Regions from separate parts of the Mesobacillus sp. genome, predicted to be linked through region 1. Evidence: riboswitches for the same ligand, from Rfam matches in the RefSeq annotation. Region 1 holds a riboswitch; each other region holds the start of a gene.

Region 1 (10,533 bases):
TTTCATCGTTTTTTCAGTACGAGTGTGATTTTAGCACGGAATAAAAAAGAGTGTCAACAAAATTATTTCTAAATATTAAGTGGAATGTTCTGGATATTCAACTTAAGCAAGGACGGATGGGACCCCAGTTGCTTTTTCAATGGCCTGCTCAAGGTCTGCGAGAATATCATCTATATTTTCGATTCCAACTGATAAGCGAATCAGGTCCTCAGGAACTCCTGCCGCTTTGAGTCCTTCAGAGTCCAGCTGCTGGTGGGTCGTGCTGGCAGGGTGAATGATCAGGCTCTTGGCATCTCCAACATTGGCGAGATGGGACCATAAGTTGACCGAATTGATCAGCTTCGCCCCTGCTTCGCGTCCTCCTTCAATGCCAAATATGACAACTGAACCTGCCCCCTTCGGCAAGTACTGGTCAGCAAGCTTTTTATCAGGATGCTGATCATTCCCCGGATAGGATACCCAGGTGACAGCCGGATGGGCTTCCAGGAATTCAACGAGCTTTCGTGTATTGGCCACATGCTCTTTCATGCGCACATGGAGTGTTTCAATTCCAAGGTTGAACTGGAAAGCGCTAGCAGGGCTGATTGATGGACCGAGGTCTCGTAAAAGCTGGACTCTGGCTTTAACGATAAAGGCGGCTGGCCCGATTGCTTCACTGTAAACCAAATCATGATAGCTGGAATCAGGCTCATTGAATCCAGGGAATTTAGGAGATTTCCAGTCAAAATTACCGCCGTCGACGATAATTCCTCCTAAAACAGTACCATTACCCAGCAGCCATTTAGTCGCCGAGTGGATAACGATATCTGCACCATGCTCAATCGGCCTGCAAAGGTATGGAGTGGCAAATGTATTATCAATAATCAGCGGAACTCCTGCTTCATGGGCAATGTCCGCAACTGCCTTAATATCAAGGATCCTGAGACTTGGGTTGCCGATTGTTTCAGCAAAGACAGCTTTTGTATTAGGAGTAATCGCTTTACGGAAATTTTCCGGGTCTGTTGCATCTACAAACTTAACTTTAATTCCGTACTTAGGCAAAGTCACGGCAAACAGATTATAAGTTCCGCCGTATAAATTGGATGACGCTACAACTTCATCTCCGGCATGCGCGACATTAAGAATGGACATAGTGATAGCTGCCATCCCGCTGGCTACCGCGAGTGCCCCAATGCCCCCCTCCAGCAATGCAACCTTTTCCTCAAGGGCCGTAACCGTCGGGTTATGTATCCTTGAGTAAATATATCCCTCTTCTTTCAAAGCGAAAAGATCTGCCGCATGGTTCGTATCATTGAATTGAAAGGCATTGCTCGAATAAATCGGAAGCGAACGAGCTCCTGTCACCGGGTCAGGCGACTGCCCCCCATGGACTCCTAATGTTTCAATTTTGTAATTTTGCTGTTCTTTCGCCATTTCCATCTCTCCATTCAATCAGATTAATTTTAGGAAAGAAGATGCAAAAAAACCCTCTTCTTAAGAAGAGGGTTCATGATCATCTCTCCTTATCTTTCAGAGCATTACCTCTGATGGAATTAGCACCGTGTTTAAAACCGGTTGCCGGGCTTCATTGGGCCAGTCCCTCCGCCTCTCTTGATAAGAATATTCAGTTGATGTTCAAATTAATTTTACAAGTTAAAGTGATAATATCATGCAGTGAATCAAGCGGTCAAATATTTTTTAATTTTTCAGATAAAAACTTCTTCAGGCAGCGGCCGTGCCAGATAAATTATGGACTCCAGCGCAAGCAAAGTTCTGAAAGGGCACTCCAATTTCACATATCCGAGTTGTATAGCATCACGAAGTTTAATTTTCCCATCGAGCAAATACCGCATATTCCCCTCATTTCCAATCAGTGAAATATGCTGATCAGCTTGGGGACACCAGCCTTCGGTAAGATTTATTATATTCTTGTGAATGTGCAAGCAAAAAACTCCATATTCTATTTCAAACTCCAGGCAAAGGTTCATATTATGCGCTAGCTGCATAATATGATTCTTCTTCATCAGAACATTCCTGAAATCTTCAATTCTTTCCTTCATGCCGATCATCTCCCTAATATACATATTCCTTTTTATCAGGGAAAAACCTGTTTAATTCCTTCGACAAATAATATGGAAAAGTCGATTGCTAGCCATGATTTGATTCCTAAAAAAAAGACAATACCGTTGGATAATTCGGCATTGTCTTTCATTTCCCGAGAAATATCTCTACACCAATGGCGGTTTTACGCGGGTTTTGTTTCAAGAACGTTCGGTTTTGGCTTATTCATGCTTCTAAATACTATGAAGAAGTAAATTGAGCCGACTAGATATAAACATGCTGTAATACTGAATACCGCAGCATAACCCCAGTATGATCCGTATTTCAGGACAATCCCGGTGGACACAGGCCCCATAAGTGCCCAGCCCAGGTTAAAAACCATCTGGTTTACCGAATTGGCGAGTCCCTTCATGGAATCATCGACTTTCGACATCATCAACGACATTTGGATCGGGTTTCCGGCATTCATCAAAGCCTGCCGGAATAAAAATCCTAAAGCTGCCAGCCAAAATTGCTGGGTATAGGCGGTTAAAAGCAAGAATGGAAGGGAAAGAAGCTGGAGCACAGCGACTGCTTTTACCTCTCCAAGCCTGCGGACAACCATCGGCCCAATAATCATCGCAACCGCTGTTGCACCCTGACCGAGGGAAATGACCAGCCCTACAAGAGAGTTGGAAGCAGCAAACCGGTCGGCGAAATACAGGTTTAAATATGGAATGACTAACCCGGCACCAAATCCGATTAATAATTGCGCTACTGCGAATAGAATAACCATCTTCAGGCTAAAAAGATTCTGTTTAACATTTTGCAATCCTGTGAAATTGGACTTTGCGGAATTTGTTTTCTGTTTTTCTGTTAGCTTCGAGATTGGAATCAGCGCGGAAGTAAACAATGCCCCACCGATCAATAGCGTATATCGGATACTTTCAAGCTCAGTAAAGAATAACCCGAAAACATCCGTCAGCATTCCTCCCATAAGACTTCCGATTACATTGGCCCCTGTCATGGCGGCAAAATGAATGCTGAATAAGTGTACACGCTGTTCTGGCTTTGAGTTTTCAGCCAGCCATGGAATAATTGACACCTGTATAAATGCGGATACAAGACCTGTTCCAAACGCAAACAGGATAAGCATCGATTGTGTTTCCACCACACTTCTCACGAGGAGAATCGCTCCGGTGGAAAGAGCGCCAAATATCATCAGTCTCTTCCTGCCGACACGATCACTAATGAGGCCAGCCGGGACCAGGATCAGGGCAGTTGCCAGTGAAGCCATTGAGATAACCTTTCCGTTTACCAGTTCATTAAAGCCTAATTCACGAATGTAAAAATTGTAGATCACCATAAAAATGCCCAGTCCTATTTGTGTTAGGATATTGGCAATAAAGGTCAATTTGATATTGCGGTTATAGCTTTTGATTTGTTCTGCCCACTCGTCATAAAAAGCCATAGTATCCTGCGCTCCTCGAATATTTCGTATCTCTAAATATAATACTGTTTTTGGAATGTTATGTAAATCCTTTTTGATATTTTACTGCGATTTCCGGGCAAAAAAAAAACGGCTTAGCCGCTTGTTTGTACATTCTCGAGATTTTTTAATTTTTCATATAGATAAGGGACGGATTGAAAAGCATAAATCTTTTCTTGTACCTCTCCCCTGTTAATAATGATCAGGCATGGCACACTTTCAATTTGAAATCTTTCCGCCATTTCCGGTATAAAATTCAAATCCGCTTTTCCGTAGTCAATATTGGGCAGCAGCTGCTCTATGACTGTCAGCATTTTCCCTGCCACCTGGCATGTACCGCACATTGGCGTATAAAAATATAGGCAGCCTGTTCTTTTATTTGCAAGAAATGTATCGATATCTTCCTTTTTCCAATCCTTCATCTACAGTCATCCTTTTTCTAAATACTCTGCATGAACGTCAATATTTGCTGAAATCAAAACTGTAGCCAAATGATATTCTGGTGCAGTTGCGACCTCCCTGTACATTTTATCGATGTACAAATGATTCGCTTCCGGGAATTCACGTTTAAACTGCTTTCGCAGCTTTTCTCCAGATGCATCAGCATCAACGAGAATATATACATCTTTATCAAAAAGGGAATCAATCAGCTCATCCAGCTTCGATACTCCAATTGTCCCATTCGTACAAATTATTTCGACAGGCTCCTTCAGCACAGTCTGTACTTTACGTTTGTCAGATGAGCCTTCCACTATGATTACCTTGTGATTTTCATCCATCGCCATAACCACCTATGCACCAGAAAATGATTGCTTTACAACATTATAAACATTCTCAATAGAATTGTGCTGTTAAGTACATATTTCTATTGTCACGGTTTTCAAATCATATTGCAAAAATTTGAACTATATAGGTCAAACTTAAGTTTTACAATTTATCTGAATATCTGCGCTCCAGGCACTTCGCTTTCCTCGGGGCGTGAGGTGAGCCTCCTCGTCGCTACGCTCCTGCGGGGTCTCACTTGGCCCGCTGCATCCCGTAGGAGTCTTCGTGCCTTCCGCTCCGATTAAAGTTAGATATAACCATTTCAATTTCAACATACATAGCTACCCGAAAAAACAAGATTTTCCCTTAATATTAATGGTGCAAACCAATTACCAATGAAAAAACAGCGGCTAATCTGGCCGCTGCTCTACTGTTAACACCAGCCGCCTTCATCACAATCAGTATACCGCGGTTCTGACTGATCCGGCACTGATACATGCTGGTAAATCCTATTCTGTTCAGAGACAAAATGATGTCCTAGTTCAAGCTGCATTCCTTCAGGCAATTTGATTTTCCCTATAGGCTCTTTTTCTAAATAAAGCTGGATTTCTCCATTTTCCAATTTACCTGTCACCCGATCGGTGATATCCATTTTCTCCTGCTTTAACGTCATTGTTCACACCCCTTTTTTCATTCATCGCTGTTTTTATTTTGTCCGAAACCGGGAATGAAAGTGATGGAAAAATGCAGGAGATAGCGGAGCCGAAGTTTTCAACATAAATAAAACGCCTTGATTCAATCAAGGCGTTAGGCAGTTATTATTCTTTAGTCATTTCTTCGTATTGTTCAGCAGTCATCAGCTTTTCTACTTCGCTGCTGTCAGAAGGTTCAATTACGATCATCCATGCTTTTTCGTATGGAGATTCGTTAACGAATTCAGGGCTGTCGTTCAGGTCTTCGTTAATCTCAACGACCTTTCCGCTGATTGGAGCATAAAGCTCAGAAACAGTTTTTACAGATTCTACGCTTCCGAATGGCTCATTTACAGTGATCTCGTCGCCTACTTCAGGAAGTTCAACGAATACGATGTCACCCAGCTCAGACTGAGCAAAATCAGTGATTCCTACGCGTGCTCTTTCCCCTTCAACCTTAACCCACTCGTGTTCTTCAGAATAACGCAATTCTTTTGGTGTATTCATTAACTATCCCTCCATTTGTATATCTCTATCGATTAAAATCGATTGGACCCATTTACAGCCAAGCCTTCTCGTATTCTTCCTCTTTAAAACCGACTGTCACTTTCTCTCCGTCTGTCATCAGAGGTCGTTTGATCAGCATTCCATCAGACGCAAGCAATTCCAGGAGCTCGCTCTCGGATGCCGTTTTAATCTTGTCTTTCATCCCCAGTTCCCGATACTTCTGGCCGCTCGTATTAAAAAACTTCTTGATATCCAGGCCGCTTTTCTTATGCATTTCTGCAAGCTCGGAGCTTGTAGGAGGGTTTTCGACAATATGTACTTCATTATAGGCTAATTCATGCTGGTCTAACCACTTCTTCGCATTTCTGCATGTTCCACATTTAGGGTACCATTAAAACGTTTTTGCCATGATTTCACCACCCTTTGCTAGTATCCCAATTTATAGTCCCTCTAAACGAGATAGTAACATAACAGCGTGGCAAAATACTAACATTGAGTGCCTATTTTTCCCCATTTTTTTCGGCATCCCTTATCTATTTCAACAAAAACTGCAAGAATCCTTCTTGGTATAAAATTTTATTGCGGAGTTGTAGTTGGTTAATATTTCTCATAACTTTAAACAGCTGTAAATTGGTGTCCAACATTAGTTAAAATTACCGAACGCCCTTTAGACTTCAAATGCCTTCATCAATATAAATAACTCCTCCCCGTAATGGAGAGGAGCAAAGTTATTATGTGTAATTACACAAGGAAGCGTTCCGCTTCAATCAGCTTTTCAGCTGCTTCACGCTTCTTAGCGATTACATTGATTGGAGTGTGCCTTGTGAACTTGCGAAGCGCTGATGTCAGCATGCGAAGTGCATCGCCTTCTTCAGTTGCTACAAGAGTTTCTCTTGCATCACGTTCGATTTCATTGAATGCTTCCTGGCAGAAGATTTGAGTGTAAAGAAGCTTTTGCTTGCTCTTTTCAAGTCCGTCTTTAGCGATCGCTTTTTCAGTACGCAGGACAGCAGACTCCATTGAATATGCATTAGAAATAATATCCGCGATATTCACAAGGATTTCCTGTTCTCTTTCCAGTGCCTTGCCGAACTTTTGAGCTGCAAGACCCGCTGCAAGTAAGCCGATCTTCTTAGCATTTTTAACAAGATATTTTTCCTGTGCAAGAGGCTCGTCGCCTGGCTCTTCCGGCATCAGCATCATTAATTCTTCCTGCAGCTGCATTGCTTTTTGGAATAATGGAAGCTCACCCTTCATTGCCTTTCGGATGAATGTTCCTGGTACTAATAGACGGTTGATTTCGTTCGTACCTTCAAAGATACGGTTGATCCTTGAATCACGGTATGCTCTTTCGATTTCATATTCCTGCATGAATCCATATCCGCCGTGGATTTGTACGCCTTCGTCAACCACATAATCTAGTGTTTCTGTAGCAAACACTTTGTTCATGGAGCATTCGATAGCGTATTCAGCAATTGAAGCAGCAACAGCCTTACCGTTATTGATTTCTTCCTCAGACAGCTTGCTCATGCGGTCTTCGAAAAGGCCAACCGTACGGTATACAGAGCTTTCTGATGCATAAATCTTTGAAGCCATTGTCGCAAGCTTTTCTTTTGTCAGGTTGAATTGGGAAATAGGCGTCTTGAACTGCTGGCGCTGGTTTGCGTATTTTACTGTGATGCCGAATGCATGCTTCGCTCCGCCTGTAGCGCCTACCCCTAATTTGTAACGGCCGATGTTCAGGATGTTGAAAGCAATGATATGACCTTTTCCAGCTTCTCCTAGAAGGTTTTCAACTGGTACCATTGCATCTTCAAGAATTAATGTACGAGTTGAGGAGCTCTTGATCCCCATTTTCTTTTCTTCAGCGCCGACTGAAACACCTGGATATTCCCTTTCAACGATGAAGGCAGAGAATTGTTCGCCGTCGATTTTTGCATATACAACGAATACATCAGCAAATCCTGCGTTTGTGATCCATTGTTTTTCACCATTCAGTACATAGTGCGTTCCCTCAGCGTTCAGCTTAGCAGTAGTTCTTGCGCCTAAAGCATCCGAACCTGAACCTGGCTCTGTTAATGCATACGCAGCAAGCTTTTCGCCAGTTGCCAGAGGAGGAAGGTACTTTTGCTTCTGTTCCTCGTTACCAAAAAGCACGATTGGCAGTGAACCAATTCCTACGTGTGCACCATGGGAAATAGAGAAGCCGCCAGCGATTGACATTTTCTCAGCGATAAGTGCTGAGCTAACCTTATCAAGGCTCAGGCCGCCGTACTCTTCAGGAACGTCTGCACCAAGAAGGCCTAGCTCACCAGCTTCCTTCAATAGTTTTACAGTACGGTCAAATTCATGCTGTTCAATATATTCAACCTGAGGCAATACTTCATTCACCACAAAGTCCTCAGCTGTTTTCGCGATCATTTTATGCTCATCTGTGTAATCTTCAGGAGTAAAAACCTGATCATATGTTACATCCTCAATTAAAAAGCCTCCGCCTTTTACGAGCTTTTCTGTTTGGTTTTCCATTGAATCTTCCTCCTGTCTATTTTGGGAGGAGCATGGTGCTCCTCCAGGTTTTTTTATCTATTTAAGTTGGTATGGCTGGTTCTGTTTTATAAAAGTTCAAATACTCCGGCAGCACCCATTCCGCCGCCGATACACATGGTCACCACGCCGAACTGTTCATTGCGGCGTTTCATTTCATGAATGATCGATAATGTCAGCTTAGCACCAGTCGTTCCTAGTGGATGTCCAAGCGCGATTGCGCCTCCGTTTACATTGACTTTATCTTCGTCAAGGCCAAGCTCACGGATGACCTGGATGGACTGGGAAGCGAATGCTTCATTAAGTTCAAATACTCCGATATCGGAAACCTGAAGTCCGGCAAGCTTTAACGCTTTAGGTATCGCCACGACCGGGCCGATCCCCATGATTTCAGGCGGCACTCCGCCAAGAGCGAAGGACCTGAATTTCGCAAGCGGCTTCAGTCCAAGGGATTCAGCCTTTTCTCGATCCATTACCATCACCGCTGCCGCACCATCACTTGTTTGTGAAGAGTTGCCGGCTGTTACTGTTCCTTTTACTGAAAAAGCTGGGCGAAGCTTCGCGAGCGTTTCGATGCTTGTATCCGGACGGACACCCTCATCCTGTTTGAACTGGAAAGTTTTTTCAACAAGCTTGTTGTCTTTCCCTACTGAACGGATCGTTACATCGACAGGTACGATTTCGTCCTCGAACTTTCCTTCTGCGATTGCCTTTGCAGCACGCTGATGGCTTCTTACCGCAAATGCATCCTGGTCCTCACGGGAGATTCCGTACTTTATTGCAACCTGCTCCGCGGTGTGTCCCATGCTCATATAATACTGAGGTGCTGTTTCGGCCAGCTTCGAATTCGGGCGGACAACATGCCCCATCATCGGCACAAGGCTCATTGATTCAGCCCCCCCTGCAATGATGGTATCTGCATGGCCAAGCATGATTCTTTCTGATGCATTCGCAATTGCCTGCAATCCTGAGGAGCAATAACGGTTGATTGTTATTCCCGGCACTTCATGTGACAGGCCAGCCAACGCTCCGATATTGCGGGCCATGTTCAATCCCTGTTCTGCTTCTGGCATTGCACAGCCGATGATTAGATCATCGATATTCCCTTCATAATTGCCTGCACGCTTTAGAGTTTCTCTGACTACAAGAGCCCCAAGATCATCCGGGCGGACATTAGCAAGAGTTCCTTTTTTCGCTTTTCCGACAGGTGTTCGTGCTCCGGCTACGATTACCGCTTCTCTCATCTCATTCCCTCTCTTTCCTTGGATGTTCGATCTATTGTTAACTAGTAAAATATCAATTCATTAATTGCGTAATGGCTTTCCTTTTACGAGCATATGCTGCATACGCTGCTGTGATTTCGGTTCAGCAACAAGGCTGAGGAATGCTTCCCTCTCAAGGTCAAGCAAGTATTGCTCATCCACTTCAGTACCATATGGAACCTTACCGCCTGAAATGACGTACGCTAGCTTTCTGGCGATCTTCAAGTCATGCTCAGAAATATAGCCTGACAGATGCATCGCCTGTGCTCCAAGGAGCAATGTCGCATAACCAGGTTCACCAGTTACAGGTACCTTCCTTCTGACTGGGGCTGTATAGCCTTTTTCATAAAGACTTAATGCAGCCTGCTTCGCATCGTATAAAAGGTGATCGCTGTTGACGCTGATGCCATCTGATTCACTCAGGAAGTTGTTTTCGCGAGCTTCTTCACCTGATGTTGACACCTTGGCCATCGCAATTGTCTCGAATACTTTGTTCGCTACCTTTTGCAGGTCAAATTCGACGCCCTTTGGCATTCCTTCAAGGTGCTTAATATAAAGCTCCTTGTTGCCTCCTCCGCCAGGAATCAGACCGACACCTGCTTCAACCAAGCCCATATAAGTTTCCATAGATGCCTGGATGTGTGCAGCTGGCAAGCACATTTCAGCACCCCCGCCAAGCGTCATGCCGAATGGAGCGACAACGACCGGCTTCGAGCAGTACTTGATTTTCATCGTTGTCTGCTGGAACTGGCGGACAACCATATCAAGATCCCAGATATTATCATCCTGTGCTTCCATCAGGATCATCGCCAGGTTTGCGCCAACAGAGAAATTCTTGCCCTGGTTGCCGATTACAAGCCCTTTGTAATTCTTTTCTACTTCATCAATGGCAAAATTGATCATCTGGAGGATATCCGGCCCGATTGCATTGCTGTGTGAATGGAACTCAAGAAGGGCAATGCCGTCGCCAAGATCAATCAGGCTTGCTCCGCCATTCTTTTTAATCACGCCGTTTTGCTTTTTCAGAAGCTTAAGGTTGATCGCTTTTGGATTTTCTTCAACAGCGACATATTCGCCATTATGATAATAGCTAATCTTGCCTTCTTCTTCTTTGTAGAAGGAAGTAAAGCCTTTCTCAGCCATTTCTTTCACCCATGCAGGAACGGTCTTGCCTTCAGCTTCCATTTTGCTGATTGCTTTTTCAACGCCTAAGGCATCCCAGGCTTCGAATGGACCCATTTCCCAGCCGAATCCC
Region 2 (10,533 bases), on a different contig from region 1:
TTCAGCTGTTTCACTTAAGAAGGGATCCTGCACCACCAGGAACACCTTTTTCATCAGATCAATGAACCGCTTCCGATTCGGCAGGGAAACAGCCGGATTTGTATACATAACCCAGAACATCTGGATAGTACCCTGTTCGATAAGGTCCAGCATTTGCATAACATGGGTTTCAGGACCGACAGGAAGAGATTCGGGCGGCACCTTCCATAAGTCTGCAATTTCCTTTAAATGCTTAGGATTATCGCTATTGCGATATCCTGGATAAAAACCAGATCCACCTGTTTCCCTGTTGGACATCGCGCTTGGCTGGCCGGCATGCTGGAAAGGTCCTGAGCCAGGCTTTCCGATTTTACCCATAATCACATGCATTGAGTTCACAAGCGAAGATGCAGCTGCTGCATCCATGCTCTGGTAGACACCTTGAAGCAGAATGGTCAGGACCTTTTCCGACGTTCCAATCATTTTTGCGCATTTAAGTAGATCCTCTGCAGGGACTCCTGTTATATTCTCCACTGTCTCTGGAATATAGTGTTGGACAGAGTCATATAGTTCTTGATAGCCTATGGCATGAGATGAAATATAATCGGGATCATGCCAGCCGTTTTTGATAATTAGATAGAGAATTCCATTGAGCAAGGCTACATTTGTTCCGGGTCTTGGCCGTAAGCTTAAATCTGCCATTCGTGAACTCAAATCTAGACGGGGATCAATTTCAATGATGATAGAACCATTTCGTTTTTTTGCTTGAAGGGTCCGTTCCCATAACACAGTGTTTGTCTCATTGGAGTTGCGTCCAATGAATACAATGACATCTGCCAGGTCGACGTCCTCCATGCAGGCAGGGGGACCGTCTGACCCAAAACTCTGGATCAGAGACCATTCTGCCGTAGCAGTGCAAAGCCGGGTATTGGCGTCAACATTATGAGTTCTTATCCCGGCCCTCATTATTTTAGCGATCGTGTAGTATTCTTCTAGAAAAGCCTGGCCGGTGTGGTAGAAGCCGATGCTTTTTGGACCAGCTTTCTTTAGCTGTTCCTTCACCTTTTCGGTGAGCAGGGAATAGGCATCCTCCCATGTTGCCTCAACGAGCAGACCGTTATTATTGCGGATTAAAGGAGCAGTAAGGCGGTCAATGCTATTGTTTGCCCACCACTGATTTTCTCCTTTTGGCCCGAGCCTTCCGCGATTGACAGGATATTCTTTGTTGCCTTTAATCCCGACAATTTTATTATCCTTAACAGCGATATAACAGCCGCAGCCATTTGAACAAATGTTGCAGGTGGAATACACCCATTTCTCAACTTCTCCCTGTGAATATACATTGATATCTTCCCGAGAGTGATCCCATGCCATTGGATTTACCTCCCTTTATGTAACAATAGGTTATCTGGAAGAAGCATATGCCTCATCTGGTTGTAGGATGGATAATTTGGAAACGTGCTGAGTCTTCGGTAAGGCAGAAAAGGCGGTGCTTGCGGAGTCTGGGCAGCATATACAGGTAAAAGCTCTGGCGGCATTCCTGTTTCAGGCCGAAAAGGAGGCGAAATCTGTTGGTAAAAGGGTAACTTTGGCAGGATATAATTATCCACGAACCTTCCACTCCTTCGAAAACAAATTAATTATTTATATGACTCAGGAAAGAATTCTAGAAGAAGGGGTATTGGAAGAAAAGGATAGAAAAATAAAGGATATTTTTTACAAGGGAAGAATATTGACATAGCAACACCTTTAAGAGGGGGGAGGTTTTCGATGGATACTTTAGAAAAGAAACATTTAAATCCAGGATTTTTTGCAGTTCTCGTTATCGCTACCACCTTTTTGATGGGTTCTTCTTTTACCGTAGGAAAAATTGGTTTAGCATATGTGTCCCCCCTATTGCTGGTAGGCCTTCGTTTTACACTTGCCGGTCTCATCATGTCTGTATTTGTCCGGAACAAGCCGCTCCCAAAGGGAATGTCCAGCTGGTCAAAGGTTTTTGCCATTGGTTTGTTCCAGACTGCTGGGGTTATGGGGTGCATTTTTCTCAGTTTGCGTACAATCACAGCAGGAGAATCTTCCATCCTAACTTTTAGCAACCCATTGATGGTTGTAGTCCTTGGTACACTATCACTTGGAATCCGCTACCGTGTTTTACAATGGGTTGGGGCCATCGTAGGCTTTATCGGCGTTTTTGTGACTCTGGGCTTCCATCTCCAACTGACGACAGGAACTCTTCTTGGTCTTGGAGCAGCGGTTTCATGGTCGATCGGTACAATCCTGATCAAGCTATGGGGAAGCATGTTAAATGTTTGGGTGTTAACCGCTTACCAGATGCTTTTTGGCGGCATTATTTTATTGATAATGAGTGTTTTGCTGGAAACACCAATGCTAATGATAACCCCAGTATCAGTCGCGATTATTTTATGGCTGGCAATCATGGCTTCAATTGTTCAATTCGCCATCTGGTTTTATTTGATAAATGAAGGAGATCCCGGAAAAACAAGTGCTTTTTTGTTTCTTGCCCCATTTTTCGGTGTGCTGACAGGCTGGCTGTTGCTTGACGAAGTCGTCAACTGGCATGTCTATGCGGGAGGCTCACTGATCTTCTTGGGAATATTCCTGGTGAACTGGACATTTGGAAAAGGAAAATTAGCAGTTTTGGAGAAAAGCAGGTAATAGACAGGGGAGTTTTAAAGATTGAGTGAAACTGCAAAAAGGAACCAGGTAGAGAGAGTAAGAATAGCATTATGGAAATCATGGTCGATAAAATCGAGCAGTAAGTGGACTGCTGATAATCCAGCAAAGGGACAATGCGGTGTAACAGCGCTGGTTGTCCAGGAGTTATTGGGCGGTGGAATCAGGAAAACGAGAATTGGAGACTCATGGCATTTTTATAATGTTATAGGTGGGGACCGTATAGATTTTACCGAAACACAATTTGAAGAAGAGATTGAATACGAAGGCTTGCCCTCTAATCGAGAAGAAGCCTTATTGGATACAAACCTCGAGCAGCTGCGGTACTTAAGGGAAGAGGTCAATAACCGTCTTAAAGATAATTGATGATTTACAGCCAGAGATAGAAAAGCGCCTTTATCGAAAAATGCAGAATTCACTCCTCGTGGATTCATTCTGGATATTATATCGAATGGAGCCAAAAGAAATCGGATTTTTGCAAGGGAGTCAGGATTTCAAGCATACAAGAGTAAAGTGCTTTTTCCAAAAAAGGCGGATGGCTGAAGGAATTGCTATGCCCATAATGTAAAAAGGAGCCGTTTTGATGATTAAAACCTTGTTTGTGCTGACTTTGATGGTTTCACTTTTGCTTATGGGCATTGACGAGTTTGAGGTAACGGACTACGTTCCTCATGAGGTTGAAAAAACGGTACAGGAAAATTATGAAGAATTTCTATCCTCAGCAATAAAAGGGGATTATGAGTTATCTGTAGGCAGGATTATCGCAGTGAATCAGCTGATCATCGATAACAAAATGAATTTAACTGTTGAACCGAGCAGACAGTGGATGGCACCGTTTTACCAAAATGGAATTATTAATGGTGAACTGCTTGTCTGGGAACCATCAAAGGGGCGATATGAAATTGCCGAGATGGGATACTCACGCGATTTGCCAAATGAATTGGCAGCATTGAAGCAGGGAGAAGCATTTATATATAACAGGCAATTCGGGTTGGCTTTTGCCTATTCTGCAGAAGGAGAAGCTTTCCGTCCACTGGGCTCTGGAACCGCAAAAGTTTTTGAAATGAATGGGATAGACTTGAATGAAGGCATTTCGAAAAATAATGCTGAGAGAATAATTCAACAATATTTACTGGAGATTTATCCTGACCGCTTCGAATCGACTGATAACAAATTTCATTTTGTTCTAGTTATATGGGGTGCTGTTTTACTGATTGGTGTATTGGCAGTTTACATTTTCAAGAATAAGACGAGTTAGTAATAAAAATGAATACTGCCAATACTGAAGGAAGTGAACGAAGATACAGAACAATTTTATTAGCAGATCTCGTCTTTTATTTAATTTTTCCAATTGTCTTTCGTAAAAGCCTGCCTGATCATAGAATATGGTAATGAGGCATTTGATAACGGCTTGGTAATCAGGGAGATATTAAGCTGGACGATTACGGCAATTACTATTTATGGCTTCATACATATATCCAGAAGGCTTGATAAAAAGGATAAAGATTTATTTCAATAAAAATTATAATGTAGCGTATCTTTTTCTGCTTCTCATCCGTTATAGGGGCAGAGAGGTTCAAAGGAGTGAACAGAATGCCGACCAACAAGGTTTTGCTGGCCGAAGACGAGAAAAGTGATATAGGGAATTTTAAACAATTCTATCCGCGACTGCAGCAATATTGCCAGTTCCTGACACAGAATAAATGGGATGGGGATGATCTTTTCCAGGATGCGATTGTAAAGGCAATCAAGCATTACGAGAAATCAAAAATCAATGCCGCATTGCTGAAGAAAATTGCCTACCATCACTGGGTGGATACGATCCGGAAAAGGAAGCGGGAAACTCCGGGAATTCCAGAAGATCTTACCTCGAACGAAGGAGCTCTTTCTCAAAGCAGTGTATTCGAGACAGTCGAGCTGGTAATGGGAAAAATGACGCCAAAGCAGGCAGTTGTCTTTATCCTGAAGGAGGCATTTCGATTCCAGTCTGCAGAAATTGCCGGGATTCTCGGAATGACTGAAGTGGCAGTAAAGGGTTCGCTGCACAGGGCAAAGAAAAAGGTTGAAAAAGGAGACTCCCAAGAGGCCGCTTCAATTCAGACAGCCGAGGAGCACCAGCTCTCCAGCTTGCTGATTGAATCGCTCCAGGCCCAGGATCCATCCGTCCTGATTGAAAAGATACATGAGTTTCCTTCGCTTGCTCCGTCGTCAAAGCCGGCAATGGCTTTGCATTCAAACGCTACTCTCTCTTTAAAAATGGCTGCATAGCTGTAAAGGGAGGAATTTTATATGGGAACAATTCCATATGTGATCGAGCAATCGAACAGGGGAGAAAGATCTTACGATATCTATTCACGTCTGCTGAAGGACCGGATTATCATGCTTGGGGATGAAATAAACGACCAGGTCGCCAATAGCGTCATCGCCCAATTGCTGTTCCTGGAAGCAGACAATCCGGATAAAGACATATCGATTTACATTAATAGTCCTGGCGGTTCTACTACAGCCGGGTTCGCGATTTTTGATACAATGCAATACATCAAACCTGATATTAGCACTATCTGTATTGGGATGGCCGCTTCCTTTGGTGCAATGCTGCTGCTCGCGGGAACAAAGGGTAAAAGATTTGCTCTTCCCAATAGTGAAATCATGATTCACCAGCCGCTTGGCGGAGCAAGGGGCCAGGCAACGGAAATTGAAATTTCAGCCCGCCGGATCCTCAAGCTGCGCGAGCACGTAAATCAAATCATTTCAGAGCGCACCGGCCAGCCTGTTGAAAAAATTGCAAAGGACACAGACCGGGATTATTTCATGAGCGCCAAGGAAGCGCTTGAGTATGGGATTATTGATAAGATCATTACCAAATAATTTACGGATGAGCTGTATCTGCAGCTCATTTTTTTATTTTCAGAAAAGAAGAGAGATATCCCTTTCAATAATCATGTAGAAAATGGTATATTTTTTATTATCACAGATACTTCATTGCTTCAACGCAAAAAAGAAGAAAAGAACTGTAGAACTGAATGAGTCTCCCTGCTATAATGGAATTTATATTTTAAAAAGTAAGAATAATTAATCTACATACATCAGGATGCAAAAACGGTGGAGGGGAAAAGCTATGAATCTAATTGGATCAGAAAAGATCAGGAAAATGTCTTCAAGTATTTTTCAGGAGGTAGTCGACCGGAAGCAGGCAGCCAAGCTGAACGGGAAAGATGTAATTGATCTTAGTATTGGCAGCCCGGATTTTCAGCCGCCATCTTTTGTTGTTGATACACTTGTTGAGTATTCAAAGGATCCTTCCAAATACGGATATACTTTGAAGGGAATCAGCGAATTTAATGAGGCAGTGGCTTATTTTTACCGGGAGCGCTATGGAGTAGAACTGAATGATCAAAATGAAGTGCTGCAGCTAATGGGATCGCAGGATGGACTTGCTCATCTGGCTACTGCAATCATCGATCCAGGGGATTATGTGCTTGTACCTGATCCGGGTTATCCAATCTATGAAGCTAGCGTGAATATCGCGGGAGGGATGATTCATCCAATGCCGTTGCTGGCGGAGAACAAATTTCTGCCCAAGCTTGATGAAGTTCCTGCAGATGTATTGGCGAAAGCGAAAATGATGATATTAAGCTACCCGGGAAACCCTGTCACAGCGCTGGCGGATAGAAGCTTTTTCGAGGAGGTTGTGCAGTTTGCAAAGCTGCATAATATCCTGGTTGTCCATGATTTTGCCTATTCAGAGCTGATTTTTGACAATAACCCGCAAATTAGCTTCATGTCGGTTCCTGGTGCGAAGGAAGTGGGCGTGGAATTCAACTCGCTCTCAAAAACATTTAATATGGCAGGCTGCCGGATTGGATATGTGGTAGGGAATCCAGAAGTCATAAGCTGTCTCGCATCCTTCAAATCACATATCGATTACGGGATTTTTCTGCCGATCCAGAAAGCAGCAGTGACGGCGCTGACTTCAGATTTCTCTTTCCTGCAGGACCAGGTGAATCAATATGAACTAAGGCGGGATACCTTGATCAATGGTTTGAGGGACAGCGGCTGGCAGGTTGCTAAATCACCGGCAACTATGTTTGTCTGGGCAAAGATTCCTGCGGGGTGGAAGTCACGAGAGTTTGCATTCAAGCTGATTGAGGAGGAGGGAGTCGCTGTTGTGCCAGGTGATGCTTTTGGCAAACAGGGAGAGGGCTATGTCCGAATCGCAATGGTGCAGCCGTCTGAACGCCTGACAGAGGCAGCTCAGCGTGTAGATCAGTTTTTGCTTGCCCAAACAAAATAAAAAAATATTTCGGTAAACGAATTGACTTTTATATTAATTTAGAATATTATCACTTTAGTGAACTAAAACTTTATATGATTTTCTTCTTATCAAGAGAGGTGGAGGGATAGGCCCTGCGAAACCTCGGCAACAGGTTCTTTACGAATACTGTGCCAATTCCTGCGGACATTATTGTCTGAAAGATGAGAAGAGAGTGCTTATTGAACTCTCTTCTTTATGAAGGGAGTTTTTGTTTTATCGGAGGCTTTTTCAGGATTGTACTTTTGAAAGATTCAAATTTGAAAAGCGGAATATTGTACCAGACGGTGCATTAGAACAATCCAACTTGTAAAAAGGAAAACGAGTTGTTCTGACAGTTTTAAGTGTTAAATTTTTTATCCATAATGCCAACTTAACAGGTTGGTATAGTAGAGTTAATGTTAAGCAGCGGAGGAGAGATTAGGATGAAGTATGGTTTTTGGCTGCCGATTTTCGGTGGATGGTTAAGAAATGTTGAGGATGAACAAATGCCGGCTACGTTCGAGTATAACAAGGAATTGATCCAGGCTGCAGAGCGTTGGGGATATTCAACAACTTTAATAGCAGAGCTTTACTTGAATGATATCAAAGGGCCGGAGCATGATTCGCTCGAAGCCTGGACTACTGCAGCGGCACTGGCATCGGTAACTGAGAAGATAGAAATCATGGCAGCAGTGCGTCCGGGATTTCACAATCCTGCAATCACTGCCAAAATGGCAGCAAATATTGATCAAATCAGTAATGGACGATTTACCCTGAATGTCGTTTCAGCATGGTGAGAAGAGGAAGCCCGACAGTATGGCGGAATCTTCACAGAGCATGACGAGCGTTATGACAGAACAAGGGAGTTCATCGATGTCCTGAAAGGGCTTTGGAGCGAACCTAGTTTTTCTTTTGACGGAAATTTCTATCAGCTGAAAGATACTAAGCTATATCCAAAACCAGTCCAGCGGCCTAATCCAATTTTGTATGCCGGTGGCGAAAGCGAGAAAGGCAAACAGACGATTGTGGAAAAATGTGATGCATATGTGATGCATGGCGGCACTGTGGAAGAGATTGAAAGAAAGATTTCCGATATGAAATCTCGGAGAGCAAAAACCGAGAATCCTGAGCTGTCAGAGTTCGGGATGGCAGCTTACGTCATTTGCAGGGATACCGAGGAAGAGGCACAGGCTGAACTCGCAAGAATTACGGATGTGAAGGAATCCAGTGCATATGCCGGTTTTAAAGATTTCACAAGCAAATCCCAGCTGGAACAGCAGATCCAGCTTCAGGATTACTCCGTTTCCAATCGCGGATTGAGGCCAAATTTAATTGGAACACCAGACCAGATTGCTGAAGAGATTTTACAGTATGAGGAAGCTGGACTTGGTCTGCTGCTTCTGCAATTCTCTCCTCAGCTTGAGGAAATGGAGCGGTTCGCAAAACAAGTCATGCCGCTTGTTGAGGAAAAAAGAAAAAGCCTGGCCGTTTAAGTTTTTTTAATAAAAGGCTCTGTAATATACCAATGTTGAATTATAATCCTGTTGCTCTTCGTTCCAGGCGCGCAGACTCCTTCGGGATAAGCGGGCAGGTGAGACCTAGGTAGAAATGGCCCGAAAAGAAGGGGCCATTTTACCCCGCAGAAGCGAAGCGCCGAGGAGGCTCAGCGCACGCCCCGAGGAAAGCGAAGCGCCTGGAACGAAAATCAACAGCTTTGTATAACAGAGCCTAATAAAAAGGAGATGAAACTATGAGCAAAGTATATATAATTCATGAAAATAGCGAATGGACCATTCATCTGACAAAAAGACTTGAGGAATTGAATGTCCCGTTTGAAGAATGGCATCTTGATCAGGGAACATTGGATTTAACAGCAGAGCCGCCAGAAGGCATCTTTTACAGCAGGATGAGTGCATCTTCCCATACAAGGGGGCATCGTTTTGCACCAGAGTATGCATCACAAGTACTAGCCTGGCTGGAAAGCCACGGCAGGAAAGTATTCAACGGAACGAGGGCCCTTGAGCTTGAAGTGAGCAAGGTAAAACAATACCTTGAACTAAACAAGCATGGTGTAAAAACGCCAAAGACAATAGCGGCAGTCGGGAAGGAACACCTGCTTGAAGCAGCCAGGGATTTCGAGGGAAAACCTTTTATAACGAAGCATAACCGGGCAGGCAAGGGGCTCGGCGTACAGCTATTCCAGTCGATTGAAGGCTTGAAGTCATATGTGGGAGGGGCTTCATTCGAAGAACCGGTAGACGGTGTAACCCTGATCCAGGAGTATATCCAGTCGCCAGACAGCAGCATCACTAGGTGTGAATTTGTTGGCGGAGAATTTGTCTATGCTGTAAGAGTTGATACGTCAGAAGGCTTTGAACTATGTCCTGCAGATGCCTGCCAGATTGGAGACCTATTTTGTCCTGTCGGAGAAGAAACTGAACAGAAACCCAAATTCCAGATAAAAGAAAGCTTTTATGATTCAATCATTGAAAAATACAAGAGGGTACTTAAAGCAAATAACATTTTCGTAGCGGGAATTGAATTCATTCAGAATGAGCAGGGAGAAATTTTCACCTACGATATCAATACGAATACGAATTATAATTCTGATGCAGAAAAAGCGGCTGGTAAATATGGAATGCTGGAGCTTGCAGGATTTCTGAAAAGAGAGCTTCAGGCTGAGTATTCTTTATCGAGAGTATAAAGGATTGAGAAGCAGCGTGGCGAATTTCGTCCGCTGCTTTTACTATTTTTAAGGAAAAATATGCTAGACTGATTAGAGTGGATGTTTTTGAGTTAATTGAGACGGAGTTGTGGAAAGTGCCAAATCAAGTAATAAATGACCATGATCTTATAAATAAATTGAGCTCTGACTGTGGAAGCTGCTTTGGACTTTGCTGTGTAGCATTGCCTTTTGCCAAATCTGCTGATTTTGCAAAGGATAAAGCTGGCGGTATTCCTTGCAGCAACCTTCAAAACGATTTTAAATGCAGCAAACATACAAATTTGCGTTTCATTGGCTTTAAGGGATGTACCGTGTATGAGTGCTTTGGCGCTGGGCAAAAGGTTTCCCAGGTGACATACGAGGGAAGGGACTGGATGCAAAATCCCGAACTTTCAGATGAAATGTTTGCCGTTTTTCCCGTAATGCAGCAGCTCCATGAAATGCTTCTCTATTTAAATGAGGCACAGAACCTAAGAGGAGCAGAAGTATTGCATGATGAACTGTCGGCAGCCTTTATAAATACCGAAAAACTCACATTTATGGATCCGACTGATTTATTGACGCTGAATATTGATGACGTTCGTGCCTCAGTCAATGAGAAACTGCTGAAAACAAGTGAGCTGATTCGCAAGAAAGTTCCACGAAACAATACTGCCCGAAAATTGAAAAGGGGCAGCATGTTTCTTGGAGCAAAAATGCGCAAGGCAGACCTTAGAGGGGCAAATCTACGTGGTGCAGTGATGATTGCGGCAGATTTCAGGGAAGCGGATTTGCGGGATTGTGATTTTATTGGTGCTGATATGAGGGACACTGACTTGAGCGGAGCAAATTTATCGGGAAG
Region 3 (10,533 bases), on a different contig from region 1:
GATGCTCACTCAAAAATCTCAACTTCACCTGATTCAAATACTCATATGAAAGAGATCGCTCAAGTTTGGATTTAATCTTGTCTGCTGGCACACCCTGAAGGAGTCCAAGATTCTCAGGAATATTTTCCTTTAATAAAGTTTTCTTTTCATTTTCTTTCTTCTTAATCCATATAAATGAAAGGACAATGGCTACCCCAGCGGCCGTAGCTATGAAAATTCCCATATTGGCATACCTCCTTGAATAATTTATATAGTTTCCATCAATCCTGCATTTTTCCCATAGACATCATGAATATACATACGGACTTGATGCTTGTATGGTTTCAAGGAAATGGAAAATAATTAAAAAAGCTCAGCCGGATGGCTGAGCTATAAAGGTAATATTAATGGAGCTTATAGTTTCGTTACATTAGCAGCTTGAGGTCCACGAGCACCTTCAACGACTTCAAAAGTTACTTCCTGGCCTTCTTCCAATGTCTTAAAGCCTTCTGTTTGAATAGCTGAGTAGTGGACAAAAACGTCGGTGCCATCTTCAGTTTCAATGAATCCAAAACCCTTTTCTGCATTAAACCATTTAACTTTACCATTTTTCATGAAAAAATTTCCTCCCAGTGCGGCCGAACAAGCCCTGAATAAATTAGCAAATCACAACGTTTAGTCCCTGTCTGCCTGACTCATTCAAACGTATTGATACATTGGAATAAGCAAAATGCATTAACCCTGGCACGTGCAAATTGCTACTTTAAACATACCAACGATGGGTATATTTGTCAATGGGATTGATCATCCTGGAGTATTGGAAAACATGAAATACCTAACATTTTTCAGATCAATCGCTGAGCAAAACAGCCGCTATTTTTCCTCGTTTAACATGGACATTCGGATATGGAAGGTCGTTCCCTTACCAATTGCACTTTTGACCTCCACTTTCCCTTTCATCGCCCGGAGAATACTGAAAGTCACCATCATTCCAAGCCCTGTGCCCCGCTGACCTTTGGTTGTATAATATGGCTCGCCTAGCCGGGCAATCTGCTCCTCTGTCATCCCAACGCCGGTGTCGGAAATAAGGATATGGGCTACAGGACCTGTTTTAAAAGTGCGGACAGAGAGCTCCCCGCCTTGATGCATGGCCTCAATCCCATTTTTCATCAGATTTATAAAAGCTTGCTGAAATTTGGCTGGCTCACCTGAAATGATCAAACAATCCTTGTAATCGCACACGATCGAAATGTTTTTCAAGTTAGCAAGGGGTTTTAGGATATTGATTACATGGTTGAGTTCTTTTTCCACATCAATTTTTTCAACCTTCTCTAAAGCAGGCCTTGCAAAGGTTAAATAATCACTGATAACCTGCTCGGCCCTGTCTAATTCTTCTATAGCAATTTTGATGAATTCCTTCTTTTTCTCCTCTGGATAGGATTGCTCATCCAATAGCTGAAGAAATCCCTTCACAGTTGTCAGCGGATTCCGGACTTCATGAGATATTGAGGCACTTAAATGGCTTACGGCTTCGATTTTATCTGCCTTTGCAAGCTCCCTTCTCATCAACATTGTCTGCCGGATCATCTCGATCGAATAACTCACAAGAAAAGCTGTAATTGCGGGAATAACAATGAAACTCAGCCATACTTCCAGCCTTGCTATTGGCTTGTTGACAACACCAATCAATTGGATCAGAACGAAGGAAGTAATCACAGTTATCAGGACGGACACTCCCACCCGCTGGTTCAAAGATAATCGGTGAAAACCCCTTTTGTAAATCAGCTTCAACAGAATGGCAAGCAGAAAATATACGGATGAAGAGGCCCAGAATCCATCATTGATCCCCATAGTTCCTCTCACTACTATTGTCACAGCTGCAAGCAAGAAACTTGCGCCAGTATATAGGCTTCCCAGAATCATAGGCACATGCCTTAAATCAAAGCGAATGCCATCCTGCGCTTCAATGGAAAAAATAAAGCATGTGAGAACTGAAAGGATAAAATAATATAATTGCAGCCGTTTTCGCTTTTCTTTTTCTGTCTTTCGCTCAATAAAAAGATAAGCGAAAAAAAGCAGGACGATCAGCAGCGATAAATTCATTAGCAAATGTTTCGTAATTTCCATTGCAACACCACCATAAGTATTCAGTAAGATACTATATTAATCTTATTGGAAGCGCAATGATAAATTCCCTGTTATTCCATTATTCTCTATTCACCACATGTAATTTCCATTATATTGTAACTAAAGACGTTTAAAGGAGGCACCTATGTTTTGGATTTTGGTGGTTTTGCTAGTTTTTATACTTATAGATTTATACAGACTTCACCGCAAAGTGGATCAGTTGATTGACCATATTCGTCCGACTTATCCACCCACAGATGAAGAAATAGAGAAAATCTTGGAATCGGAGCATAAAGTGGATGATAAATAGATTTCTCCCATACGCAATAGCGCTTCTGGTCATGATCACAATATTCTCAATAGAAGGAAATAAACCTGATAAAGAAGAACAGTCATCTGTGAAAAAAAATAGCTCAATGCCCACTCTTCAACTCTCGATCGATGGACTGCCAGTAGAATTTGTAACTGGGCACTACAATTGGGTAAATAAAGGCACCGGCGTAGTAATTGACCAGGATGAACCCCCAATTTTATTCAAAAATACGCCTGTTCAATCCATCAAGCCTTTTAGCCAGCTGCAGATGAATTTTTCAAAAGAACCCCGCCAGGCCGAGATTGCGGTAATCAAATGGACTGATGATCTTGAAGATGGAAGCTTCCTCTTTGAACCATTATTAAATGGCGAATACACATTCAATAATTTTTCTGGTAAACAAATTGTAGTAATAAGGGGATTCCATGATGAACAGGAAGTGCATTACACATTCCCAATCAATATTGAAAAGGTGGTTTCCTATCAGAATCAGCTGGCTGAGGAAAAAGGAGGCCTGGCAATACTCGAGATATATGACAAAAAACAGCATGGAGCTAACTGGGCACTGGATAGAATAAAGAATTCCTATATTCATAAGGCTCAATCAATGTCTGTGGTTACGATAGATGAGGCAAGGTCCCAATTCCCTGATCTAGATATAAAGTCTTTGCCCTACTACGCGATCTTTGACCATGAAAAGATACTTTACCAGGTATATGATGAGGAAGAATTTTTCAAGTTGATTCCAGTTGTTTTACCTTAAGGAGGATGGCAAATTCGCCATCCTTCTCCTGTTTAAATCGTTTCTTTCAAAAAGCTCTTTACTGCCGCTGAAGCTTGCTCCGGCATTTGCATCCAAACATATGCATGAAGGGAATTGTCCAATAATTTAATTTCATATGTATCTAACAGACCTGCAAAGTAATCTAGTGATTTCTTGATCTTAGGGTCCTTCCACTCTTCCTCGCTTGGCATGAATAAAACAGGACACTTGATTTTTTTATAATAAGTTCCAAAATCCAAATCCCAATATTTATTCATATACTCATTTCTTACGTGATTTTTGTAAAAATGGACATAGCCAGCGGCTCCTTCTTGGCTGCAGCTATTTATAAACTCATGAAAATGTTCATTCCATAAGCCCATATCTTCAATTGGCTTTCTATAAAAAGAGATAAATTCTTCATGTGAATCAAAAACTACCTCCTTTCGCTCAGCCAATTTGGCCCGCAGCTTTTCTTTTTCCAGCTCAATATCCTCCCTGCTGCCATTGAAAAGGCCGTTTTCACCAAATTCATTAAAAATCGCGCCTTCGCAAATCAGGGATTGCACCAGCTCTGGATGCCTGGCAGCGAGACTGACGCCCACCTCTGCACCCATTGAACTTCCGACAATATGACAACTATCAATATTAAATTTTCTTAACAGATGATATACATCATTTGCCATCTCATCAATATGATAGCCTTTTTCAGGGCAGCTTGACTTTCCGTGTCCCCGTAAATCTGGTACCAGCAGATTAAATTCTTTCTCTAGACGAGGTATAACCCCACTCCAGATGGACGAGGTACCACCGCTAAAATGTATCAAAATGATGGTAGGTTTATTGCTATCTATATTTGAAGCTTTAACATTCAAAGATACTTGCTCCTCTAGATTTATCAAATACTCTTTCAAGGTTTTATCCTCCCATTATGTATTCGAAATAATACTTTCGACATGGTTAATTTCGCCAGTACATTTCGAAATCCCTTTAATTAGCTCCATCAGTAAAATGAGCTAAGGTATTAAGCTGCAGATTGGGGATCCTTTCTTTTTTATTGTTTTTATCTAAATGGATTAAAAGTAATCTATAACTCGTTCTAAGTACAAAGGTATGCAAAAAATATTAATGAATATTTATGCATCATTTGTTTTATCAGCATGCCCGTTCCTCTTATATTTACCTGTTTTTTCCTTTTATGTAATTTATATTCATTCATTCGCCTTGATAAAAATTTCCCAACATGATTATTCGACAAAAAGCGAGATAATGTTTGAAATGTTCAGAATATTAAAGTATAAATATCTTAATCTACAAAAATAATTTTGTGGATCACATCATTTCATCTATTTTAGGAGGAATTTTATTTGAAGAAGAATGTCGTAGCTTTAAGTCTATCTGCGAGTCTAGCATTAAGTGGATTAGTAAGTGCATCTGCCTTCGCTGCACCCTCGGCTGATTCACAATCCAAAAAGTTTGAGAAAAACAATGGCACACCTGAGTTTGTTGCCGGCAAACTGACAAACCCTTCCGCGAAAGCTGCGAAAGATGTGGTACTTCAATACCTTGAAAATTCAAAGCAAAAATATAAATTGAGCACAAAGGACTCATTTGCAGTTACCTCTGAACAAGCAGATAAACTTGGCGGTGACGTGGTTCGTTTGCAGCAATTGTTCGATGGAGTGCCAGTGTGGGGTTCTACTCAGGTTGCTAAAGTCGATGAAAGCGGCGTCCTTCAAGTATTTAGCGGTACTTTGAGTCAAGAGCTTGGCAGCAAGCTGGTTAAAAAGCAAAGTCAAAAATCACAAAAACAGGCAATCGCTCTTGCTGAAGCTGACTTAGGCTTCAAGCCGACTTATGAACTGGCACCATCAGCAAACCTTGTTATCTACCCAACTGCTGATCAAGCAGTGTATGCATATCATGTGACATTGAACTTCTTGAGCCCAGAACCAGGAAATTATCAATATTTCATTAATGCTGAAACAGGCGAAATCATCAATAAATATAATGCGATTCATACTGCAGGAAAGACAGACCCTTCATTAACAGGCTCGAACACTGTTGGATCAGGAGTAGGTGTACTAGGTGATACTAAAACTTTAAATACCCTGCTTTCAAATGGTGCATATTATTTACAGGATAATACGCGCGGCTCAGGAGTTTTCACTTATGATGCACAAAATAGACAGCGCACTCCGGGTACTTTATGGTCGGATGCCGATAATAATCTGAACGCTAAGTATGATGGTGCAGCTGTTGATGCTCACTATTATGCCGGATTGACATATGACTATTATAAGAATATTTTCGGACGAAACTCTTATGACAATAAAGGTGCTGCGCTTAAATCGACAGTTCATTATGGCAGAAGCTATAATAATGCATTCTGGAATGGTCAGCAAATGGTATACGGTGATGGAGACGGAACAACTTTCATCCCGCTTTCAGGAGGACTAGATGTAGTAGCTCACGAATTAACACATGCGGTTACCGACTTCAGCTCAGACCTTGTATACCAGTATGAATCTGGTGCTTTAAATGAAGCGATTTCAGATATTTTTGGAACTTTAATGGAATACTATGACAACAACAATCCTGATTTTGAAATCGGCGAGGACATCTATACACCTAATAAAGCGGGTGATGCGCTCCGTTCAATGAGTGATCCAACTAAATACGGTGATCCAGACCATTATTCAAAGCGTTATACTGGAACTTCCGATAATGGCGGAGTCCACACTAACAGCGGAATTATCAACAAAGCAGCTTACCTTCTAAGCCAGGGTGGCACACATTATGGTGTAACAGTTCAAGAAATTGGCACGACCAAGCTGGGTGCAATCTTCTATCGCGCTAACACAGTTTATTTCACGTCTTCTACTAACTTTAGCCAGGCCAGAGCAGGTCTCGTTCAGGCTGCAACAGACCTATATGGTGCAACATCTGCTGAAGTTAACTCTGTTAAACAAGCATTCGATGCAGTCGGTGTGAATTAATAGACTATTTGCTTTGAAAAGCGGCCCGGGTGGGATATATCCTACTCTGGCTGCTTTTTTGTTTTAAAATGAAATCTACGTTCTTTTTGTTTATATATCTTTCTGTATTTTATTTACTTTCTGGTATCTATAATGCTTTAGTTTCCCTATTTTTAAGAGCCTTATAGGTTACATCCTTTTAGAAATTTCTCCGTTACAGGGCAGATATAAGTTCTCAAGATTCCCTCTTCTTGCAGTTTTCTTCCTTACAGGCAATCTTTAAGAATCTCCAGGTTATCTCCACTTAAAATTTTTTTGCTACCCGGGAATCCATAAAACCTCTTGGCCCCCTCCTTCTGAAAAGCATCACCTCTTAATCTCTATACGAAACTACACCAGCCCTTTAACGCGCTAATAAGAAAATGATTGACATCCGCATAAAAGAGATGTAATATTTAGAGAAATTTCATAATTGAATAAGTTCTTATCAAGAGAAGCAGAGGGTCTGGCCCGATGAAGCTTCAGCAACCTTCAACTTTAGTTGAAAAGGTGCTAATTCCAGCAAGTTTGTTAACTTGGAAGATAAGGAGAATGGCTCGTAAATTCCAAAGTCTTCTTCTTATAGAAGACTTTTTTTTATTGAGTTTACATTAAACAGATGGAGTGAGAAAAATGACAAAGATTGATACAAAGCTTGCACAGCTTGGAAACAGAAGTGAGACGGCTACCGGGGCAGTGAATCCCCCGATTTATCTAACGACCGCATATCGCCATGAAGGAATTGGCCAGTCTAGCGGATATGATTATATCCGGACAGGAAACCCTACTCGTGAAATTCTTGAAAAAGCAATTGCCGATCTTGAAGAAGGAGACCGGGGTTTCGCCTGCAGTTCAGGTATGGCTGCTATCTGGACGATCCTGTCATTGTTCCAGAATGGGGATAAATGGATAGTATCAAAAGATTTATATGGTGGAACATACCGATTGCTCGAGCAGGGCTTTAAAAAATGGGGGCTGAACTGTACATACGCAGATATGGCAAATTTAGAGGAAATTGAATCTTCTATTTCTCCGCGGACGAAGGCATTGTTTGTTGAAACTCCGACAAATCCGCTTATGGAGCAGGCGGACATAGAATCTATCGCAAAGATAGCAAAAGCTAATGGGCTTTTACTCATTGTTGACAATACGTTCTACACTCCCCTTCTGCAAAAACCAATTGCCCTTGGTGCTGATATTGTCATCCATAGCGCCACTAAATATTTGGGAGGCCACAATGATGTCCTTGCCGGGTTGATTGTCGCAAAGGGCAAGGAATTGTGTGATTCCTTGTTCCTCCATCATAATGGCGGCGGTGCTGTTCTCAGCCCATTCGATTCATGGCTCCTGATTCGTGGAATGAAGACATTATCATTAAGGATGGAGCGGCATGAACGTAATGCCAGACAGCTGGTAGAATATTTAAAGGAACATGATGCTGTCAGTGACGTGCTCTATCCTGGCAGAGGCGGAATGATTTCCTTCAGGGTTCAATCCCCTTCAATGGTGAATCCTTTTTTACAAAGCTTGTCGACCATTACATTTGCCGAAAGCCTAGGCGGTGTCGAAAGCTTTATTACATACCCTGCAACTCAGACACATGCAGACATCCCTGCTGAAATCCGTGAAGAAATTGGCGTTTGTGATCGGCTTCTCCGTTTCTCGGTTGGCATTGAAGATGCAGACGATTTGATTGCGGATTTGAACAGCGCTTTTTCAAAAGCTGAACAGGAGGCGAACGCATGAGTCAATCTTACACATTTGAAACAAAGCTATTGCATAACAAGCATAAATTCGACCCTGCTACTGGCGGTGTCAGCGTTCCGATTCAGCATGCCTCTACCTTTCATCAGGCATCAGTCGACAAGTTCGGCAAATATGACTACAGCAGAAGCTTAAACCCTACCCGGGAAGCGCTCGAAGATGTCATCGCCAGCCTTGAAGGAGGTGCAAGAGGTTTTGCTTTTTCCTCCGGTATGGCTGCCATTTCGACCGCCTTTCTCCTTCTTTCTCAGGGCGACCATGTAGTCATAACTGAGGATGTATATGGAGGAACCTATCGAATGGTCACCCAGGTGCTTAACCGCTTCGGTATAGAGCATACCTTTGTGGAGATGACGGATATAACAGCAGTTAAAAATGCCATTAAGCCAAATACAGCTTTATTTTATATAGAAACGCCCTCGAATCCATTGCTGAAGGTTACGGATATTGAGGCCATCTGCAGACTTGCGAAGGATCATGGTGCATATTCGTTTGTCGATAATACTTTCTTGACTCCATTTTTGCAAAGACCGCTTGAATCAGGAGCAGATCTTGTCCTGCATAGTGCAACGAAATTCCTTTCAGGACATAGTGATACAGTTGCCGGACTGGCAGTTGTAAAGGATAAAGAACTGGGTGAACGGCTTTATTCCCTGCAAAATTCCTTTGGAGCCGTACTGGGTGTACAGGATGCCTGGCTTGTCATGCGGGGCATCAAAACCTTGTCAGTCAGGATGAAGCAATCACAGGAAAGTGCATTAAGGGTAGCGGAATACCTGAGAAATGAACCATTAATAAAAAATGTTTACTATCCTGGTCTTCAGGATCATCCACAATATGCTCTGCAGCTTAGGCAGGCAGAAGGACCAGGAGCGGTTCTCTCTTTTGAATTAGAAAACAAACAGATATTAAGCAATTTCATAGAAAATACTAAACTTCCAGTTTTCGCAGTCAGTCTTGGCGCTGTTGAGTCCATCCTATCCTATCCTGCAAAAATGTCACACGCAGCTATGCCACAAGAGGAACGGGAAAAGCGCGGAATAAGCGAGGGCTTGCTGCGCCTATCGGTCGGCCTTGAAAACCCTGATGACCTGATCAGCGACATTAAGCAGGCCTTGGCAGCTGCCACCAGGAAAACTGAAGTAAAGGAGAGTGTAAAATGAATTTTCTCAAACGATTGGAAAATGAGATATTGATAGCTGATGGCGCAATCGGCACTCTTCTCTATTCCTATGGTGCCGGAACTTGCTTTGAAGAACTGAACCTTTCTCATCCTGAAGACATTATCCGCATCCATGAAGCTTATATAGAGGCAGGAGCCGATTTAATCCAGACAAATACATATGCTGGGAACTATATAAAATTGGAACGGTATGGACTTGAGGAGCAAGTCAAGGAAATTAATAGCACAGCGGTCAGGCTTGCACGGCAGGCCGCTGGCAAAAATGCATATGTTCTCGGAACGATTGGCGGAAATCGTGGAATCCGTCCTTCAGCGATTCCACTCGAAGAAATAAAAAGGAGCTTTCGTGAACAGCTATATTGCCTTCTTCTCGAAGGTGTGGACGGAATACTCCTTGAGACGTTTTATGATATGGAAGAAATCGAAACCGTGCTGGCGATTGCCCGGAAAGAAACGGATCTGCCAATCATAGCCCAGGTTTCACTCCAGGAAATTGGCATCATGCAGGATCAGACTCCACTCCAGGTTGTATTTGATAAATTGGAGCAGATCGGCGCTGATATCGTAGGGCTAAACTGCAGGCTTGGGCCTCATCATATGATTGCCAGCCTGGAGCAAGTCAGGATGCCTGAAAAAGCGTATCTGTCTGCCTATCCTAATGCTGGACTGCCCGCATATACAGATGGCAGGTTCCACTATGAAGGAAACCCTGAGTATTTCAGAAAGTCTGCCCACAACTTCCATAGCCAGGGTATCAGGCTGATTGGCGGCTGCTGCGGTACAACACCGGAGCATATACGAGCCTTCGCTCAGGAACTAAAAGGCCTAAAACCTGCGAATGAAAAGAAAGTAACGGCAAAAAAAGCCAGTGTTGAAATACGTCCAACTGAGATTTCAAGGCCTGTCCCTTCCCTGCCTGAGCTTGTAAAGAAACGTCCTTCGGTCATTGTTGAGCTTGACTCTCCGAGGAAGCTGGATACGACCCGATTTTTTGAAGGAGCAAAAGCGTTAAAAGAAGCAGGAATCGATGCCCTGACTCTGGCGGATAATTCTCTGGCTTCACCAAGGATTTCAAATTCTGCAATCGGACATCTGGTGAAAGAAAATATCGGCCTGCGCCCCCTCGTGCACCTAACCTGTCGGGACAGAAATATTATCGGTTTGCAATCTCACTTAATGGGACTGCATACACTCGGATTGCATGATATTCTCGCGATTACTGGTGATCCGGCAAGGGTTGGTGATTTCCCTGGCGCTTCATCGGTATTCGATTTATCATCCTTTGAATTGATTGAGATGATAAAACAATTTAATGAAGGACTCTCTTATTCAGGAAAGGATCTTGGACAAAAAGGAGCTTTTTCTATCGGTGCTGCTTTTAATCCGA

The links. A riboswitch is a leader RNA that binds a small molecule or an ion and turns the genes downstream of it on or off. The one in region 1 is predicted to bind S-adenosylmethionine.
Region 2: another riboswitch for S-adenosylmethionine. It lies ahead of AC3EBE_RS10560 (LLM class flavin-dependent oxidoreductase); the one in region 1 lies ahead of AC3EBE_RS11650 (O-acetylhomoserine aminocarboxypropyltransferase/cysteine synthase family protein).
Region 3: another riboswitch for S-adenosylmethionine. It lies ahead of AC3EBE_RS10035 (methionine biosynthesis PLP-dependent protein); the one in region 1 lies ahead of AC3EBE_RS11650 (O-acetylhomoserine aminocarboxypropyltransferase/cysteine synthase family protein).

Annotation. Positions count from the first base shown of each region.
Region 1 covers NZ_JBYNSB010000030.1:79,286-89,818, reverse strand. Annotated here, with positions in the region: gene AC3EBE_RS11650 (O-acetylhomoserine aminocarboxypropyltransferase/cysteine synthase family protein) at 103-1,413, opposite strand; SAM riboswitch class I at 1,500-1,600, opposite strand; gene AC3EBE_RS11645 (hypothetical protein) at 1,686-2,003, opposite strand; gene AC3EBE_RS11640 (MFS transporter) at 2,225-3,490, opposite strand; gene AC3EBE_RS11635 (thioredoxin family protein) at 3,604-3,930, opposite strand; gene AC3EBE_RS11630 (toprim domain-containing protein) at 3,937-4,293, opposite strand; gene AC3EBE_RS11625 (YusG family protein) at 4,707-4,946, opposite strand; gene gcvH (glycine cleavage system protein GcvH) at 5,092-5,472, opposite strand; partial or broken gene AC3EBE_RS11615 (arsenate reductase family protein) at 5,525-5,863, opposite strand; gene AC3EBE_RS11610 (acyl-CoA dehydrogenase family protein) at 6,214-7,998, opposite strand; gene AC3EBE_RS11605 (acetyl-CoA C-acetyltransferase) at 8,085-9,260, opposite strand; gene AC3EBE_RS11600 (3-hydroxyacyl-CoA dehydrogenase/enoyl-CoA hydratase family protein) at 9,321-10,533, opposite strand, start outside.
Region 2 covers NZ_JBYNSB010000027.1:28,590-39,122, forward strand. Annotated here, with positions in the region: gene AC3EBE_RS10525 (molybdopterin oxidoreductase family protein) at 1-1,353, opposite strand, end outside; gene AC3EBE_RS10530 (DMT family transporter) at 1,750-2,655, shown strand; gene AC3EBE_RS10535 (YunG family protein) at 2,677-3,039, shown strand; gene AC3EBE_RS10540 (hypothetical protein) at 3,257-3,931, shown strand; gene AC3EBE_RS10545 (sigma-70 family RNA polymerase sigma factor) at 4,267-4,941, shown strand; gene clpP (ATP-dependent Clp endopeptidase proteolytic subunit ClpP) at 4,963-5,541, shown strand; gene AC3EBE_RS10555 (LL-diaminopimelate aminotransferase) at 5,792-6,967, shown strand; SAM riboswitch class I at 7,051-7,156, shown strand; partial or broken gene AC3EBE_RS10560 (LLM class flavin-dependent oxidoreductase) at 7,411-8,460, shown strand; gene AC3EBE_RS10565 (ATP-grasp domain-containing protein) at 8,718-9,671, shown strand; gene AC3EBE_RS10570 (pentapeptide repeat-containing protein) at 9,788-10,533, shown strand, end outside.
Region 3 covers NZ_JBYNSB010000025.1:95,555-106,087, forward strand. Annotated here, with positions in the region: gene AC3EBE_RS10000 (glycine-rich domain-containing protein) at 1-223, opposite strand, end outside; gene AC3EBE_RS10005 (cold-shock protein) at 394-594, opposite strand; gene AC3EBE_RS10010 (ATP-binding protein) at 853-2,106, opposite strand; gene AC3EBE_RS10015 (hypothetical protein) at 2,252-2,416, shown strand; gene AC3EBE_RS10020 (hypothetical protein) at 2,406-3,182, shown strand; gene AC3EBE_RS10025 (alpha/beta fold hydrolase) at 3,215-4,096, opposite strand; gene AC3EBE_RS10030 (M4 family metallopeptidase) at 4,550-6,181, shown strand; SAM riboswitch class I at 6,642-6,749, shown strand; gene AC3EBE_RS10035 (methionine biosynthesis PLP-dependent protein) at 6,833-7,945, shown strand; gene metC (cystathionine beta-lyase) at 7,942-9,126, shown strand; gene AC3EBE_RS10045 (bifunctional homocysteine S-methyltransferase/methylenetetrahydrofolate reductase) at 9,123-10,533, shown strand, end outside.